3 regions of the Undibacterium sp. GW821-FHT11B02 genome follow, and region 3 is predicted to be linked to each of the others. Evidence: predicted binding sites of a transcription regulator. Region 3 holds the regulator's gene; each other region holds the start of a gene.
What was found. Region 3 encodes sigma-54, which starts transcription at its own class of promoters, with help from an activator protein. Its sites were predicted from a motif close to TGGCANGNAANCTGCTTT; they were not measured.

Region 1 (5,916 bases), on a different contig from region 3:
GTCATCCTGACCGACGTGAATGGACTCATCATTCATACTCTGGGGGATGCCGATTTTCTGGAAAAAGCCGACAGGGTGGCCCTTAGCCCCGGTGTGGCCTGGTCAGAACGTAGCAAAGGCACAAATGCCATAGGCACGGCCATTGCCGAAAAAATACCAACAATAGTCCACGCAGATCAACATTACCTGGAAGCAAATAGTTTCCTGACCTGTTCTGCCGCACCGATTTTTGATGTCAATGGCAATGTCATTGGTGTGCTGGATGTGACTGGTGACCAGCATAATTTCCATAAGCACACCATGGCTCTGGTGCGCATGTCGGCGCAGATGATAGAAAATCAATTGTTTGCGTCTTCTTTCCAGGATGCGATCAAACTCAGCTTTCATAGCCGCCCCGAATTTCTGGGTACCTTGATGGAGGGGATTGCCTGCTTTGATAGCGATGGCCGCTTTTTATCGGCCAGCCGCAGTGGCCTGTTCCAGCTGGGTTTACCCTTGTCTGCCTTGCAAACGCATACTTTCTCATCTCTGTTTGGCTTGCCGGTATCTGCCCTGCACGAGCATTACCGCACAGCAGCGCCGGGTTTGTTGACGCTGTGCCTGCACAATGGCGTGCGTGTTTTTGCCAAAAGTCAGAGCCTGAAGCGCCAGTCCGCAGCAGCCAGGCATGTGCTCGACAATGCACGTGAAGCGCAACCAGTACAACAAGCTGATGCCAGACCCAAACTGTCCAGTCTGCATTATCTGGATACCGGGGACGAACAAGTTGCCCGCGCGATAGATAAACTCAAGCGCGTCATTGGGCGGGATATCTCCATCCTGGTGACAGGGGAAACCGGCACCGGCAAGGAATTGCTGGCCCAGGCCGTACACAATGATTCGCCGCGCAAATCCGGCCCCTTTGTTGCGGTCAACTGCGCCTCGATACCGGAAACCCTGATTGAGTCAGAATTATTTGGCTATGAAGACGGTGCTTTCACCGGGGCGCGCAAGAAGGGCAATATAGGCAAGATACTGCAGGCGAATGGCGGCACGCTTTTCCTGGATGAAATTGGTGATATGCCATTGAACCTGCAGGCACGTTTGCTACGCGTCCTGCAAGAGCGCATGGTGACCCCACTGGGCAGCAGCAAATCCATTCCCGTCAACCTGGCCCTGATCTGTGCCACCAATCGCAACCTGCGCGAGATGATCAGCAAAGGCGAATTCCGTGACGACTTGTATTACCGTCTGAATGGGTTAGTGGTACGACTGCCCCCTTTGCGTGAACGCTCAGACCTTGGCATCGTTATAGAGAAAGTGTTGACGACAGAGAGCGAGGGCCGGCAGTACAAAATTACAGCCGAAGTCATGCAAGTCTTCCACGCGCATGGCTGGCCAGGCAACTTCCGTCAATTGACGAATTTATTGCGCACAGCCATCGTCATGACGGACGCTGATATGGAAATCCGGCTGGAACATCTTCCCGAAGATTTTTTGGAGGATGTCGCTTTGGTGAAAGCGCCAGTCACCTTGCCTGCAACGGCTACCCAGGCTGCATCAAGCCTGGAAGCATTGGAAATGGATGCCATACAACTGACTTTGCAACAGCATCAGGGCAATGTATCTGCCGCTGCCAAAACCCTGGGTGTGTCGCGTAATACGATTTACCGCAAACTGGCGACTTTGAAGGACGAATGATTAAACTTGCGGACCATGCAGCACGGTGGTGCCGAGCAAATCATTTTCTTCATCGGTGAACAGACGCGAACGTGTCAGGAAGCGTTTTCCCGTACCATTGTCGAGAGAAAACATGCCACCCATGCCGTCCACTACATCGATGATCAATTGTGTGTGCCGCCAGTATTCAAACTGTTCACTACCCATGTAAAACGGCGTGCCGTCAAGCTCACCCAGATACACATCGGCATCGCCTATGCCATATTCATTCCTGGCGTAGCAGAGCGGTGAACTGCCGTCACAGCAGCCACCAGACTGGAAGAATAACAGCGGTCCGTATTTGGCTTTCAACGCACTAATAAATTCCAGCGCGGCGGGAGTAGCTGTGACGCGGGCGGGTGTTGTGGTCATTTTGCTTATCGTGTTTGTTTATGTTTAAGTCCAAAAAGCTCACCACAGAGACACGGAGGAGGGAATAAACTTTTGCAAAAATTTATCGTTACGTAAGCAAGCGACATGTCGCTTGAAACCCTTACTTCACCACAGAGGAAGGCAAGAGAAAACTAGGAATGATGCCTCTTAAATTTTGTCTTTGCGCTTCTACTTTTATAAAGACACAGAGATAGAATACAAGAAAGTGTTTTGACCTTCTCTTACTCTTCTCTGTGGTGCAGCAGGGAATTCAAGTAGCATGCTACTTGCCTGCCGAACGAAGGCGGCATGCGAGCCGCCTTTCCTTCCTCTGTGCCTCTGTGTTGAGAGGTCTTAAATGTCAATCAAAAGAACCCCATCGCATTCGGGTTATAGCTCACCAACAGGTTCTTGGTTTGCTGATAGTGATCCAGCATCATCTTGTGATTTTCACGACCTATGCCGGATTGTTTGTAACCGCCAAATGCTGCATGGGCGGGATACAGATGGTAGCAATTGGTCCAGACGCGGCCAGCTTCTATCCCACGGCCGACGCGGAAGGCGCGTGAACCATCGCGTGTCCACAGACCAGAACCGAGGCCGTACAAGGTATCGTTGGCAATAGACAGTGCTTCTTCTTCATCCTTGAACGTGGTCACCGACACTACTGGGCCAAAGATTTCTTCCTGGAAGATGCGCATCTTGTTGTGGCCCTGGAAAATGGTAGGTTTGACGTAGTAACCATTGGCCAGGTCGCCATCCAGCATATTTCTTTCACCGCCCAGCAAGAGTTTGGCACCTTCCTGTTTGCCTATGTCCAGATAGGACAGGATTTTTTCCAATTGTTCATGGGACGCCTGCGCACCTATCATGGTTGTGCTGTCGAGTGGATTGCCTTGCTTGATGGCGGCAACACGCTTGATGGCTCTTGCCATGAATTGATCATAGATCGATTCCTGTATCAGCACGCGGGAAGGGCAGGTGCAGACTTCGCCCTGGTTCAGCGCGAACATGGCAAAACCTTCCAGGCATTTATCAAAGAAGGCGTCGTCGTGATCCATGACGTCGGCAAAGAAAATGTTTGGCGATTTGCCACCCAGTTCCAAAGTCACGGGGATGATATTCTGCGACGCATATTGCATGATCAGGCGGCCAGTACCAGTTTCACCAGTGAAGGCAATCTTGGCGATGCGTTTGCTGGTAGCCAGTGGCTTGCCAGCTTCCAGACCAAAACCATTGACGATATTCAATACACCGGGTGGCAATAAATCCTTGATCAAATCGATCAGCACCATGATGGACGCTGGTGTTTGTTCAGCTGGTTTCAGGACGATGCAATTACCTGCTGCCAGCGCGGGTGCCATCTTCCAGACAGCCATCAGGATAGGGAAATTCCATGGAATGATTTGTCCGACCACACCCAGAGGTTCATGGAAATGATAGGCGTAAGTCTGGTCATCAATTTGTGCGACTGAACCTTCTTGCGCCCGTATGCAGCCAGCGAAATAACGGAAGTGATCGATGGCAAGAGGAATATCGGCTGCCATGGTTTCACGTATGGGTTTGCCGTTGTCTATGGTCTCTGCCGTTGCCAGCAGGCTCAGATTGGCTTCCATGCGGTCGGCAATTTTATTCAGTATGTTGGAGCGCTCAGCCAATGAGGTTTTTCCCCAGGCTTTCTTGGCAGCATGGGCGGCATCCAGTGCCAGTTCCACGTCTTCTGCTGTCGAACGTGCGACTTCACAAAAGGCCTGGCCCATGATGGGGCTGATATTCTCGAAATACTCGCCTTTGACCGGTGCAACAAATTTGCCGCCGATAAAATTATCGTAGCGCTTGGCGAAAGGATTGCTGATACCCAGTTTGCTGATGTCTGCCATGTTCATGATGGAGGTCTCCGTATGTTTGTGTGAGGGTGCGCATACTCAATGCGACACATACAACAACGCAAATGGCGTGCCAAGCCGGATATGTTTGCCATAAAGAAAAACAGTGTGCACGCTGATAGCGTGAGACGGTTTGTATAGAGGGAGCAGGGAAGGTGGGGTGTGGCCAGGGCGGAGATCAGGGACTGGCGCGAGGATTACTTGGAGCAGGGAGAGTGTCACTTTTTTTCGCAACACTGGTCAGACTGTCACAAATTGGGACAGTCTGACGATCAGGGAAGTAACTTAGCCGCGCAATTTGGCAAACGCGGCAGCCATCGCATTGCCTGCCGGGGCAGGTGCTTGTGCACGATGCTGATTCATGCGTTTGGCATCGTTACGGTCACCGCGCTGTTCAGGCTTGCTGCCTGCTACCGGTGCAGCGTCTGTCAGACGCATGGTCAGCGCGATACGCTGGCGTTTGACATCCACTTCCAGTACTTTCACCTTGACGACCTGGCCTGCCTTGACCACGGTATGCGGGTCTTTGACGAAGGTGTTGGACAAGGCAGAGATATGTACCAGACCATCCTGATGCACACCAATATCAACGAAAGCACCAAAGGCGGCGACGTTGGTGACTACACCTTCCAAAATCATATCTGGACGCAAGTCCTTGATTTCTTCGACGCCATCTTTAAACGTCGCAGTAGTAAATTCAGGACGTGGGTCGCGACCAGGTTTTTCCAATTCGCCGATGATGTCGGTAATGGTGGGCACGCCGAATTTCTCGTCGGCGTATTTGGCTGGGTTCAGGGATTTCAGCAGACCAGTATCACCAATGACACCCTTCACATCCTTTTTGATATCCGCCAGGATTTTTTCTACCAGTGGATAAGATTCCGGGTGGACTGCAGAAGCATCCAGCGGGTTACTGCCATTCATGATGCGCAAGAAGCCGGCCGCCTGTTCAAAAGTTTTGTCACCCAGGCGCGGTACCGCACGCAAGTCTGAACGCGAGTTGAACATGCCCTTGGCATCGCGGAAATTGACGATGCTTTGCGCGACGCTGGATGACAAGCCAGACACGCGCGCCAGCAAAGGCGCGGACGCTGTATTCACATCCACACCAACCGCGTTCACACAATCTTCGACCACTGCATCAAGTGAGCGCGCCAATTGCGACTGGCTGACATCATGCTGATATTGACCTACACCGATGGATTTAGGATCAATCTTTACCAGTTCTGCCAATGGATCTTGCAAGCGGCGGGCAATCGATACCGCACCGCGGATGGACACATCCAGGTCAGGCAATTCCTTTGAAGCAAATTCAGAAGCAGAATATACCGATGCGCCTGCTTCAGATACCACGATCTTGGTCAGCTTGAGTTCAGGCTTGAGCTTGATCAGATCGCCTGCCAGCTTGTCGGTTTCACGCGAAGCCGTACCATTGCCGATAGAGATCAGCGAGACATTATGTTTGGCTGCAAGTTGTGCCAATACGTGCAGGGAACCATCCCAGTCATTGCGTGGCTGATGCGGGTAAATGGTCGCATACTCAACGACCTTGCCGGTTGCATCCACTATCGCTACTTTGACACCGGTACGCAGGCCAGGGTCCAGGCCCATGGTGGCGCGCGGGCCAGCAGGGGCGGCCAGCAACAAGGCTTTCAGGTTACGGGCAAACACATTGATGGCTTCGATTTCTGCGGTTTCGCGCAGCTTGCCCATTAATTCGGTGTCCAGATGCATGAAGACTTTAACGCGCCAGGCCCAGCGTACGGTATCGACCAGCCATTTATCTGCAGGGCGGTCTTTCTGGCTGACACCAAAGCGGGCCGCAATACGGCTTTCGCATGGGTTCAACGGCGCATCCCATTTTGGTTTTTCTTCTTCGCTATCCAGGCGCAGGCTGACCGTCAGCATTTCTTCACGACGACCACGGAACAGCGCCAAGGCGCGGTGGGAAGGGATAGTG
Region 2 (5,916 bases), on a different contig from region 3:
TTCGTTGTGCTTGCCGGGTACAAACAGGTAGAACATCAGGGCAAAAATCAGACCGAAAGAAGGCAGGTAGTTCCTGTGTTCATGAATTAATTCCAGAGGAATGAAGCTGGACTCCATACTATGGCCTACCAGGAAAAACAATATGCCATAGGCAGCAATAGGCATGCGCTTATAACCAACGATACCGGCTATTCCCAATCCCAATATTCCCAGACAGGCGGGCAGGGTGGTAATGGGTTCCAGCCAGTCCTTGGATAAGGGAATATCGTCATGGAACAGCCCCAGCACATTGATGTCCGGCACAAATACCAGGCGTACATAAAACCAGACTATGCGTGCTTCAGTCAGCAGGCGTTCAGCCAGGGTGAAGTCGCGTATTTTATAAGTATTGCCCAGCCATTCTGGATGCAATGCCAGAAAAATACATATCCCCAGCAGTGGTATCGCCAAGGTGCAGACGTATAAGGTCTTGAGTAATTTTCTGGAAAGAAGCGGCGCTTCAAAGCCAAAGAAAATGCATTCGGTCAAAAAAAAGAAAAATGGTAACAGGGCACCGTTTTCTTTACTAAAAATCGCCAGTGGAGTGAAAATAAAAAAAGCAGTAAATACGTATAGCCAGCCCTTACTGTTGCTTGCCATCTGCAAACGGCCGTGCACATAACAAATCAAGCCAAGAAGACAAAACAGACTGCTCAGGCTGGTCATACGTTGCACGACATACAGCACACCAGATAGATTCAAAGGATGCAGTAACCAGGCGGCGGCAATGCATACACTGACCCAACCAGCATTTCCTAGTGGAATGCTGTTGGCAAATCTTGTGCGATGGGCTTTCAACAGCAATGTGCTAAAGAAATACACACAAATACCATTGAGCAAATGAATAATCAGGTTGGTAAGTTTGAATTGGCCAGGGTTATTTTCTGCGACCAGATAATCCAGGGCAAAACTTAGCATACTGATGGGCCGGCCAAGCATGCCAGCCGTACCTGACATGGCTGCTTGCTTTAACCCTGACCAGTCAAGACTCGCTATGTGCAGCTTATTGTTCTCGAGGATATTGACGCTGTCGTCAAACAGGAAGTAGCCGCTTAGCCCAGGTTGATAGACAAAAAATGTCAAAACCAGAACCAGTAAGAGCGCGAATAACGGGATACGGTCTTTTGTCATCGATTTTTAAAAAAAAGAAGGAGGTCTAAGACCTCCTGTTTTGCAACTAAATTAAGCGACAGCTTAAGCTTTAGGTAAATACTTTGTCGGAATCGTACCGCTGACAGTCCACCGTAATGATCCTACACCACAAGCACCTGTGTATACAACGGTTTTTGCACTTGCGCCTCCCAACTCAGACAGAGTTTGCAGCGTTGCCGTGATCGTCACCGAAGTCGTCGTACCGCCACTGATGCCAATTTTGTTAACATACTTGCCCGCAATAGACACATCAGTAGGGATGCCTGCAGTCGAATTGTTGGTGGCGGACGCCAGCGTGCCGCCAGAGCACATCACGCCAGCAACTTGCAATGCCGGGCTAACCAAACTTCCTACTTCAGCCACTTTTGCTTTAACAGTGTAATCCTGATAAGCCGGTATCGCGACTGCCGCCAAAATACCAATAATGGCAACCACGATCATTAATTCAATTAATGTAAAGCCGCGTTGAGCGTACTGAGTCATTGTTAAGTTTTTATTTTGTTTTTTCATATGGCAAGTCCTTCATTGCTTGGAAATTTCCTGAGCTGGCAGATGTTGATTGGGTCAGCTTTTTGGTACCGGTTCCAAATATGAAGAACGATGCCTTAATTAAGCCTTGGGCAAGTACTTAGCAGGAACCGTGCCAGTAACTGTCCAGCGTAATGAACCTACACCGCAAGTCCCGTTATAGATAATGGTTCCCGAACTGGCGCTTCCCAATTCTGCCAGAGTTTGCATGGTTGCCGTTACCGTCACTGACGTGGTGGTACCGCCACTCATGGCTATTTTGTTAACATACTTGCCTGAAATTGACACATCAGTTGGTATGCCAGCAGCTGAATTGCTACTTGCCGATGCCAGGGTACCCCCAGAGCACATCACACCAGCAACTTGCAATGCCGGGCTGACCAGGCTGCCTACTTCAGCAACCTTCGATTTCACTGTGTAATCCTGATATGCCGGTATGGCGACTGCTGCCAAAATACCGATGATGGCGACAACGATCATTAATTCAATTAATGTAAATCCACGTTGTGCATACTGTATCGCTGTTAAGCGGTTGATCTGAGTTTTCATGTGTACACCTTACGTTCTTTATTGGAAGCCAAAAAAAAACCAAAAGCAATACAAAACGACTTTACTGCAGCCTGCGACGGCATCTCTAAAAAAATAGGGAGATGTTTGAATCTCCCTATTCTTCATGCCATCAATACTTAAGCTAAATTATGCTTTAGGGAAGTATTTAGGAGGGATGCTGCCAGATACTGTCCAACGCAGGGAACCTACGCCACATGCGCCAGTGTATGTAACTGTACCAGCACTTGCAGAGCCCAATTCAGCCAAAGTTTGCAATGTTGCTGTCATTGTGATTGCAGTTGCGCTTGCACCAGAAGCAGCAATCTTATTGACGTATTTGCCAGCGATGGAAACGTCAGTTGGAATGCCCATGTTGGAGTTGTTTGTTGCGGATGCCAAAGTACCACCAGAGCACATTACACCAGCTTGTGCCAATGCAGGAGCGATCAGACTGCCGATTTCAGATACTTTGGATTTAACTGTGTAATCCTGGTAAGCAGGAATAGCAACAGCAGCCAGAATACCGATAATCGCTACAACGATCATCAATTCGATAAGGGTAAAACCCTTTTGCATAGTTTTCATGATAAATCCTTAAAATTGAAGTGAAACAAGGCTATATTAAGTGCTGCACTCACCTATAAGCATGATATGTGCCAGCTTTTTTAAACGAGAAACTTCTGATCAAAACAAAGACAGTTCAGAAGCTAGCTCAGGACAAGCAAGTTGCTTGCCAGCCATATTCTGGCATGGGTGCAACAAAGGCAGTCGATTTTTTTACATCTGCTTACTTGTGCTGCCATTTTTTGTCAGTGCAGGAAATGGCAGTGACAGAATTTGTTAATTGACGATTTTTGTTGTCTGATCTGGCCTGTATTGTGTTCGTCGCCGTGAGATAATTTACTTGTCGTCAATATGAAAAGCAGACTGCTACATGGTTCCTAGCGTATTTTTGAGAGAAAAATCAACAATGGCTATTGCTATTTTTGTTTTTTTGTTAATTTGTTCTTACGCCCATCCTTTTCATATTCATCCTTACCGTACTTATTATCATGACGTCCTGAGCATATTGGGTCTGGTGCTGGCTTTTGCATTTCTCGCAGCGGAGAAAGCGCCACGGTTGCAAATACCCGCCATTATTTATCTGTTTGCGGGTTTGCTGTTATGGATAGCCATGCAGTTTGTCGCTGGCCTTCTTGAAAACGCGGCTGACATCATCCTGCCCCTTCTATATATAGTGGCACTGATCGCTGCAATCATGATGGGGGCAACCTGGGCGGCAAAAGAGGGGGGCGTGGTGTTACTGTGTCAGGCGCTTGCCATTGCCCACCTGTTTGCTGGTCTGTTGTCGGTAGTTTTGCAATGTATACAGTTATCTGGCATATATGCCTGGCCATTCGTTATGTATATTGCGACGAATACCCAGCCTTTCATGCGTCCGTTTGCCAATGTGGCACAACCGAATCAACTGGCTTTGCTGCTTTGCTTTGCTCTTGCTTCAACTTTCTATCTATACAGAGCACGCAAGATGCCAACATGGCTGGCGATAGCGGCAGTGATTTTCCTGCTTTGGGGGCTGACGTTGACGCATTCCCGCATAGGTTGGGTGATTGTTCCCGCTTTTGTCTTGATGTGCTGCCTGGGACGCTCTGCGATCAACGGTAACACAATTGAAAAACATGTCAGCCTGGTATTTTGTATCGCCATGGCCCTGTTATATGCCGGTATGGTCGCGGCCTTACCCTCTTTGGGAGAGGTATTTGGGTTTAATGGCGGCTCAATTGCCGAACACGTAGGCGGACGGTCCGAGCGCATGGTCTTGTGGTCGCAGGCTTGGCGCATGGCGGCAGAACACCCGTTCTTTGGTATAGGCTGGTTTGGCTTTGGGGCCGAACAGGTCAGGATAGCGGCAGATCTGGCTTCTGGTACCTATGCTGAACATGCCCATAACTTGATCTTGAATTTTGCTGCAGAACTGGGCTGGCCGTTCACTTTGGTGTTTATGTTGACGCTGGTGTGGTGGTTTGTTCAAACCTGTATCAGACCTTCAGCTAATCTGGCGATTCAGTTTGCCCGTTTGTGCTTTGTAGCCGTGATGGTGCACAGCATGGTTGAATTTCCTTTGTGGTATGCCTATGTATTGATGCCGGTAGGTATCCTTATGGGAATGGTGCATCAGATGCGCTGGCCAACGGATGGCGTGAGGTTGGTACCAAGTACCCTGTCCGTGCTAGTGGCTGTATCGCTGTTGTTGATGGCCTTGATCAGTCTGGATTTTCAGCGAGTTGTTGCCGGTTTTCAGGCTTTACGCACGGAACAGTCAGGTTATAGCGCGCCGCAGGCACCTATGCAAAAACCTGCGTTTACTCTTTTTCCGCAATTCTTTGAATACTTCATCCTGACCAGAATCAACCCGCACGAAGGCATGTCAGCGGCAGAAATTGCTTATCTGGAAAAGTGGGGTGCGCGATTTGGTTTTGTGCATATCATCAACAAGCTGGCTGAAACTTATGTATTGAATGGGCAACCCAAGAAAGCGGAACGCGCCATGCTGACTCTGCAGCGCCTGCACCCGACAGCCTATGCGGAATACTGGGATTACTGGAAAGCCAAATCCGCCCAGGATGAACGCTACAAGGCCATTTTTGTCACGATGCCGCCACGTGATGCGCCATAAATTCAGGGAGATGCCTTGCTATTTTGACGGCGTTCTTTATTTTGTTACCTTATCTTGCTGATCATCAATCAGGCTAACCCAGTCACCGGATTTACCGCCATGTTTCTCCAGCACGCGTACATCTGTCATGACCATGCCCCGGTCAACTGCCTTGCACATGTCGTAAATGGTCAGCAGGCCGACCTGAACAGCGGTCAGCGCTTCCATTTCGACACCGGTTTTACCAATTGTTTCAACCTGTGCCCGGCAACTGATCGTGGCAGTGGCTTCATCAATGCTAAAATCAACGGTGACCCTGGTCAGCGCCAGAGGATGGCAGAGTGGAATCAGATCGCTGGTGCGTTTGGCAGCCATGATGGCAGCGATGCGGGCGATACCCAGCACATCTCCCTTTTTTGCGTTACCTTGCAGGATGATGGCCAGGGTTTCCGGCTTCATGCGGATTTTTCCAAGAGCAATGGCGCTCCGATGGCTGTCATTCTTGCTGGCAACATCGACCATATGCGCTTGCCCACTGGCATCAAAATGGCTGAGGCCCTGGTTTGTTGAATCGTTACTCATTATTGTGATAACAGGCAAAAAGTGAAGAGAAAAGGAAGCAATTCAGTGTCCCGTCATCATAGCATTGCGAATACGGTCCGTCGCACATTTCGCCGGACTTCTATATGTGCTGCTGTCGTGCTGATCAGCGGCATGGGCAATCTTGGCATGGCACCAGATCTGGCACATGCGCAAAACCTGCCCACATTGGGTGATACTTCGCGTGAAGAACTGTCGCCACTGGCAGAACGTAAATTGGGTGAACAGATCATGAGTGTGGTGCGCCGTGATCCTGATTTCATGGATGACGCCCCGGTATCAGAATACCTGAACCGCCTTGGCAATAAAATGCTGGAAACCCGTCCTGATGCTCGTGGGGAAACATCCTTCAATTTTGAATTTTTTGCCGTCCGTGACCCCGTGCTGAATGC
Region 3 (5,916 bases):
CCTGAAAACTGCGCTGCTGGAAATCACCAAAAAAGGCATGGCGATGACCGCCGTGGTGGATAAAGATCAACATATTGTCGGCATTTTCACCGACGGTGACCTGCGTCGCCTGATGGATGGCACACGTGACTTCACACAATTACAGATTGCCGAAGTCATGCATGACAATCCGCACCGCATACGGCCAGAACAACTGGCTGTAGAAGCAGTAGAAATTATGGAAACCCATCGCATCAATCAATTGCTGGTGGCAGATGAACAGGGCAAACTGGTCGGTGCACTGCATATTCATGACCTGACAAGAGCCAAGGTAATCTGATGGAACAGGCTAAACAAACTGCAACCCATATTGCAACAATAAACGCAGCCAACATTCAGCTCATGATATTTGATGTGGATGGCATACTCACTGACGGCAGCCTGCATTTCGGACCGGAAGGTGAAATGATGAAGACCTTCAACGTGCTTGACGGCCAAGGCATCAAACTATTGCAACAGGCTGGCATTGCCACGGCTATCATCAGCGCCAGGCAATCACCAATCGTCAGCAAGCGCGCCAGTGATCTTGGCATTACCCACGTGCGTCAGGGCATACACGATAAAAAATCAGCCTTCCTGCAACTGATAGCAGAACTCAATATTGCAGAGAAGTCTTGCGGCTTCATCGGTGACGACATCATCGACTTGCCAATACTGATGCGCTGCGGCTTTTCTGCCAGCGTACCGAATGCCCATGCCGAAGTCAGGCAAAGAGTGAACTACGTCACAGCTGCCATTGGTGGCAAAGGTGCCGCACGCGAAGTCTGCGACTTCATCCTGCGTGCCCAGAACAAATATGACAAGGCGATTGGGGCATACCTGTCATGAAACATCACATGACCATAGACCGCTTTCGCATCTGGCTGGCGATCATTCTGCTGGGTGTCATTACCCTTGGTACCATTTGGGTCATGGAACTAATACGCCGGAATGCGAATGACGAACAAAACCGTTCGTCGGCACGTTCTGCACCGGATTATTATGTGGAAAATTTCAATTTTATCCGGCTATCGAATAATGGCAAGGCGAATTACCACATCACCGGCCAGCGCCTGATCCACCTTCCGCGCACGGACAATATAGAAATCCAGCGCCCACAAATTAATAGCTTTGATGTAGATCGTCCGCCTTTGCACCTGCTGGCTGACCTGGCTGTGGTGTCACAAAAATCTACGGTTACCACCCCCAAACGTGAACATGATGAAGTGCGTCTGTATGACCATGTCAGCATGGAAAGGCCCGAAGGCCTCAGCTCACAATTCATGCGTCTGGAGACCAGTTATTTGTTGCTGCTACCTGACGATGACATTGTCAAAACCGACAAACCCATTATTGTAAAAACGGGAAAAGTGGACACCACCGCAGTCGGCATGGTGGCCAACAATTCCACCCAGCATCTGGCCCTGTTAAGCAAGGTGCACATACATTTAAAGAAGCGTGACCCTGAGCCCCCTACACCATCCAAATAGAGAAAGCGATATTTGCCAATGAAACAGATGAAATTGACACGCTCCCTTACCCAGTGTCTGGGGCTGGCCGGCTTTGTTTTTATCCATACACCAGCAAGCGCAGAAAAAGCTGACAGCTTCAAGGAAACCACGATAGAAGCCGGCTATTCTGAAAGCGATGGAAAAAACAGCGTACGTATCTTATCCAAAGGTGTGCAACTGATACGCGGTACGCTAATAGTGAACTCTGAAAAAGCCGTCGTCACCGAAGCACCAAATGGTGACCAGTTTGTGGTACTGACTGGTGGTGTCGGCAAAAAAGTCAGCTTCCGGCAAAAACGCGATGGCGGCCCCGATCTGTGGGTAGAAGGCGAAGCCGACCGTGCTGAATACAATCAGACAACAGAGATCGTCAAATTCATCTCCAAAGCCAAAGTGCGCTACCTGGAGGGCAAAAAGGTCACTCAGGAACAGGAAGGCGAATACTTGTCCTACGACAGTAAAAATGATATTGCCATCGGTACCAATTCAACCACTGGTCAGCATGTAGACGGTGCTGGCCGCGTCAAAATCACCTTGCAACCCAAACAGACCAATTAAATGAGTGCCAAGCCTAGTACCTTGCTCGTCAAGGGATTGCAAAAACGCTATGGCGCGCGCCAGGTGGTGCGCGATGTATCGCTGGAAGTGAAAAGTGGTGAAGTGGTTGGCTTGCTTGGCCCGAACGGTGCCGGTAAAACCACCTCTTTCTACATGATTGTTGGCCTGGTGCCATCCGACGCCGGCGATATCACTATCGATGATGTCAATGTCTCGCAACTGCCTATACACCAAAGGGCCGTGCTTGGTTTATCGTACCTGCCTCAGGAAGCTTCCGTTTTTCGCAAACTGACGGTAGAAGACAATATCCGTGCTGTGCTGGAATTACAAAAAGATGCCAACGGAAAATTTCTTTCCGAAGATGCCATCACCAACAGGCTCGACGCCCTGTTGGCCGATTTACAAATTGAAAAGATCAGGGAAAACCAGGCGCTGTCGCTGTCAGGTGGCGAACGCCGACGTGTAGAAATTGCCCGTGCACTGGCTACCAATCCGCGTTTTGTCTTGCTGGACGAGCCCTTTGCCGGCGTTGACCCGATTGCCGTAATCGAAATCCAGCGTATTGTGCGTTTTCTCAAGGAACGTGGCATCGGCGTGTTGATTACCGACCATAACGTACGTGAAACCCTGGGCATCTGTGATCATGCCTACATCATCAATCAGGGGGCAGTACTGGCCAGCGGCAAGCCGGATGACATCATACAAAATGAATCCGTGCGTCGCGTCTATCTGGGGGAACATTTCCGGATGTGACGGGAATCATCATGAAACAAAGCCTGCAACTACGTACTTCCCAGCATCTGGCATTGACGCCTCAATTGCAGCAATCGATACGATTGCTGCAATTGTCCACATTGGAATTGCACCAGGAACTGGAAACCCTGCTCATAGAAAATCCCATGCTGGAGCGTGTGGATGACCCGCTGGACCATGCCGTACGGCTGTTGGCCGACGGTGCCATCAATACCAGCAGCACAGCGGCTGATGCCGGCATGGAAGCACCCGCCGTACGAGATGAAAGCAGTAGCACTGCCGAGCCGCAAGGTGAAACGGACACCGCCATCAGCAACGAGGCAACCAGCGCCAGTGAAGATGACTGGAGTTTTGATGATGTGCATCACGGCAGCAAGAGCAGTGACGATGAAGATGGTCGCCCGCAACTAGGTGCCGCCCACATCACGCTGCGAGAACATCTGCAAGAACAAATGCGCTTGAACCTGCGCGAACCCCGTGACCGCGCCCTGGTCGAGCTGATGATTGACGCCATCGACAACAATGGCTACCTGACGGAAACCCTGGAAGAAATCCATGCTAGCCTGCCACTGGAATTATGTGTCGAACCAGAAGAGCTGGCGTTTGCCTTAAACATGCTACAAAGCTTTGACCCGGCAGGTGTGGGCGCTCGCACACCTTCAGAATGCCTGGCCCTGCAAATCAAGCGTTTGCCAAAAGTTGCTTTCGTGACACGCAGGCTGGCGTTGCAAATTGTTGAAACGCAACTGACCTTATTTGCACAAAGAGATTTCACCAAACTCAAGAAAATTCTTGACTGTGATGACGAAGATTTGCGCGACGCACAAACTGTCATCAGGCTATGCAAACCCCGCCCTGGCATCGACTTTGCGGTCGATGAATCTGATTATGTTGTGCCGGATGTTATCGTCAAGAAATCAGGTAATGGCTGGCAAGTCATGCTGAATCAGGATGTTATGCCCAAATTGCGTGTCAGCAGCATGTATGCCAACATCATGAAGCAAAATCGTGGTGAAGGTGGGTTGGGCTCACAGCTGCAGGAAGCGCGCTGGCTCATCAAGAATATGCGGCAACGTTTCGACACCATTTTGCGCGTTGCACAAGCGATAGTTGAAAGACAACGCAATTTTTTCACGCACGGTGCTGTTGCCATGCGCCCCCTTGTTTTGCGCGAAATTGCTGATACACTAGGATTACACGAGAGCACTATCTCACGTGTAACAACTCAAAAATACATGCTGACCCCTCACGGCATGTTTGAGTTGAAATACTTTTTCGGCAGCCATGTCGCGACGGAAACAGGGGGAGAAGCATCTTCCACCGCGATACGCGCACTCATCAAGCAGTTGATAGGAGCAGAAGACCAGAAAAGCCCACTCTCTGATAGCAAAATTGCAGACATGCTGGGTGAACAGGGCATGGTAATTGCCCGACGGACAGTTGCCAAATACCGTGAAGCCCTCAAAATCCCCCCAGTGAGTTTGCGTAAATCTTTGTAAGCAGTCCTTGTAATCACGGTTTGAATTGCTATATATGATTTAGCTCAAGGCAATAAGACAGCAATGAGCTTATCGTTACAGCAAGCAACATCACTATAGGAGCACAGTATGAATCTCACCATCAGTGGACATCACGTCGAAGTAACTCCTGCAATTCGTGAATATGTACATACCAAACTAGAACGTATCAGGCGACATTTCGACCAGGTCATTGATATCGCCGTCATCCTGACGGTGGACAAGCTCCGGGAAAAGGAAAAACGACACAAAGCCGACATTAATTTGCATATCAGTGGCAAAGATATTCATGTTGAAAGTCTGGCTCATGATCTGTATGCAGCGATTGATACGCTGGTAGACAAACTGGATCGTCAGGTCATCAAGCACAAAGACAAGATTCAGAACCATCAGCACGACGCCATCAAGCACATACCTGATCCGGCATCGGCTTCATAAGACTTACCACCCCTGCCTTCGGGTTGCGGGTATCCAAAACAAGGACGCGAAAAGCGTCCTTTTTTGTTGGGTGCAGGGTTTGAAATAAATCATATATTTAATTCACTAAATTGATTGCTCTCTGACAAGCTGTGCACATATTACTGTAACTCATAGGTGGTCAGGAATATGGCGGGCGCTCCAAAGTCATTTGTTACCTCCCATACTTTGATGAAAACGATTGCTCTTTGTAGATACAAGCCGGGTCTCGGCCCGGCGGCCGAGATACTTTCTTTTGCTTCGCCAAAAGCAAGTATCCAAAGAAAAGGCGACCGCAGACTTGCCCTTCGGGTGCTTACGCTATGCTTCAGCACAATTTGTGCATCCCAAAAAATGGGAAAGCTTCGAAACTCGCCTTCGGCTCAAACACGAAGCTTTCTGATCCATTTTCTGTGAAGCACAAATTGCTACGTCCCAAGCGGTTTAAAGTCAAAAAACAACCCCAAAATCAAAACCACGACCAAGCGTTCGTCACACGATTTCCATATATGATCATGCGCTCCGTGACGCGCATCTCTGACAAAGCTAAAATAACAGCTTCATCCTCTCCCTATAGTCAATCACCATGAGCGAATTTGTCCTCACTTCTGTCAAGAATAACATCGGCTACATCACCTTGGACCGGCCAAAAGCCTTGAACTCATTGTCACTGGAGATGGTGCGTGCGCTCACCACGAGCTTACTGGCCTGGCAAGAAGATAGCAATGTGCGTGCAGTGCTTATCCATGGCAGTAGCGAAAAAGCCTTCTGTGCCGGCGGCGACATCCGTTTCTTTTATGACGTGGGTACTGCAACACCCAAAGGTGATTCGGCCTTACTGGAAGATTTTTTCACTGAAGAATATGCACTAAATCATTTAATCCATTTCTATCCCAAACCTTATATCGCGCTGATGAATGGCGTGGTCATGGGTGGTGGCATGGGTATCGCCCAGGCAGGCAGTGACAGCCGCCTGCGCATCGTTACAGAACGTACCAAGATGGCGATGCCGGAAGTGAATATTGGTCTGTTCCCGGATGTTGGCGGCGGTTACTTCCTGTCACGTGCACCAGGGCAGATAGGTACTTACATGGGTTTGACAG

Region 1: adh (aldehyde dehydrogenase) is a predicted target of sigma-54. The motif match lies at 4,015-4,032, and genes of this name have one in related genera.
Region 2: AC1RVX_RS10735 (pilin) is a predicted target of sigma-54. The motif match lies at 2,910-2,927, and genes of this name have one in related genera.

The regions. Positions count from the first base shown of each region.
Region 1 covers NZ_JBXASD010000006.1:83,768-89,683, reverse strand. Annotated here, with positions in the region: gene AC1RVX_RS13880 (sigma-54-dependent Fis family transcriptional regulator) at 1-1,680, shown strand, start outside; gene AC1RVX_RS13875 (DUF779 domain-containing protein) at 1,681-2,070, opposite strand; gene adh (aldehyde dehydrogenase) at 2,436-3,956, opposite strand; gene AC1RVX_RS13865 (Tex family protein) at 4,242-5,916, opposite strand, start outside.
Region 2 covers NZ_JBXASD010000004.1:411,267-417,182, reverse strand. Annotated here, with positions in the region: gene AC1RVX_RS10750 (hypothetical protein) at 1-1,170, opposite strand, end outside; gene AC1RVX_RS10745 (pilin) at 1,234-1,674, opposite strand; gene AC1RVX_RS10740 (pilin) at 1,801-2,268, opposite strand; gene AC1RVX_RS10735 (pilin) at 2,416-2,844, opposite strand; gene AC1RVX_RS10730 (PglL family O-oligosaccharyltransferase) at 3,239-4,945, shown strand; gene moaC (cyclic pyranopterin monophosphate synthase MoaC) at 4,982-5,506, opposite strand; gene AC1RVX_RS10720 (M48 family metallopeptidase) at 5,552-5,916, shown strand, end outside.
Region 3 covers NZ_JBXASD010000010.1:77,642-83,557, reverse strand. Annotated here, with positions in the region: gene AC1RVX_RS21120 (KpsF/GutQ family sugar-phosphate isomerase) at 1-319, shown strand, start outside; gene AC1RVX_RS21115 (KdsC family phosphatase) at 319-867, shown strand; gene lptC (LPS export ABC transporter periplasmic protein LptC) at 864-1,508, shown strand; gene lptA (lipopolysaccharide transport periplasmic protein LptA) at 1,536-2,087, shown strand; gene lptB (LPS export ABC transporter ATP-binding protein) at 2,088-2,840, shown strand; gene AC1RVX_RS21095 (RNA polymerase factor sigma-54) at 2,852-4,339, shown strand; gene hpf (ribosome hibernation-promoting factor, HPF/YfiA family) at 4,448-4,795, shown strand; gene AC1RVX_RS21085 (enoyl-CoA hydratase/isomerase family protein) at 5,400-5,916, shown strand, end outside.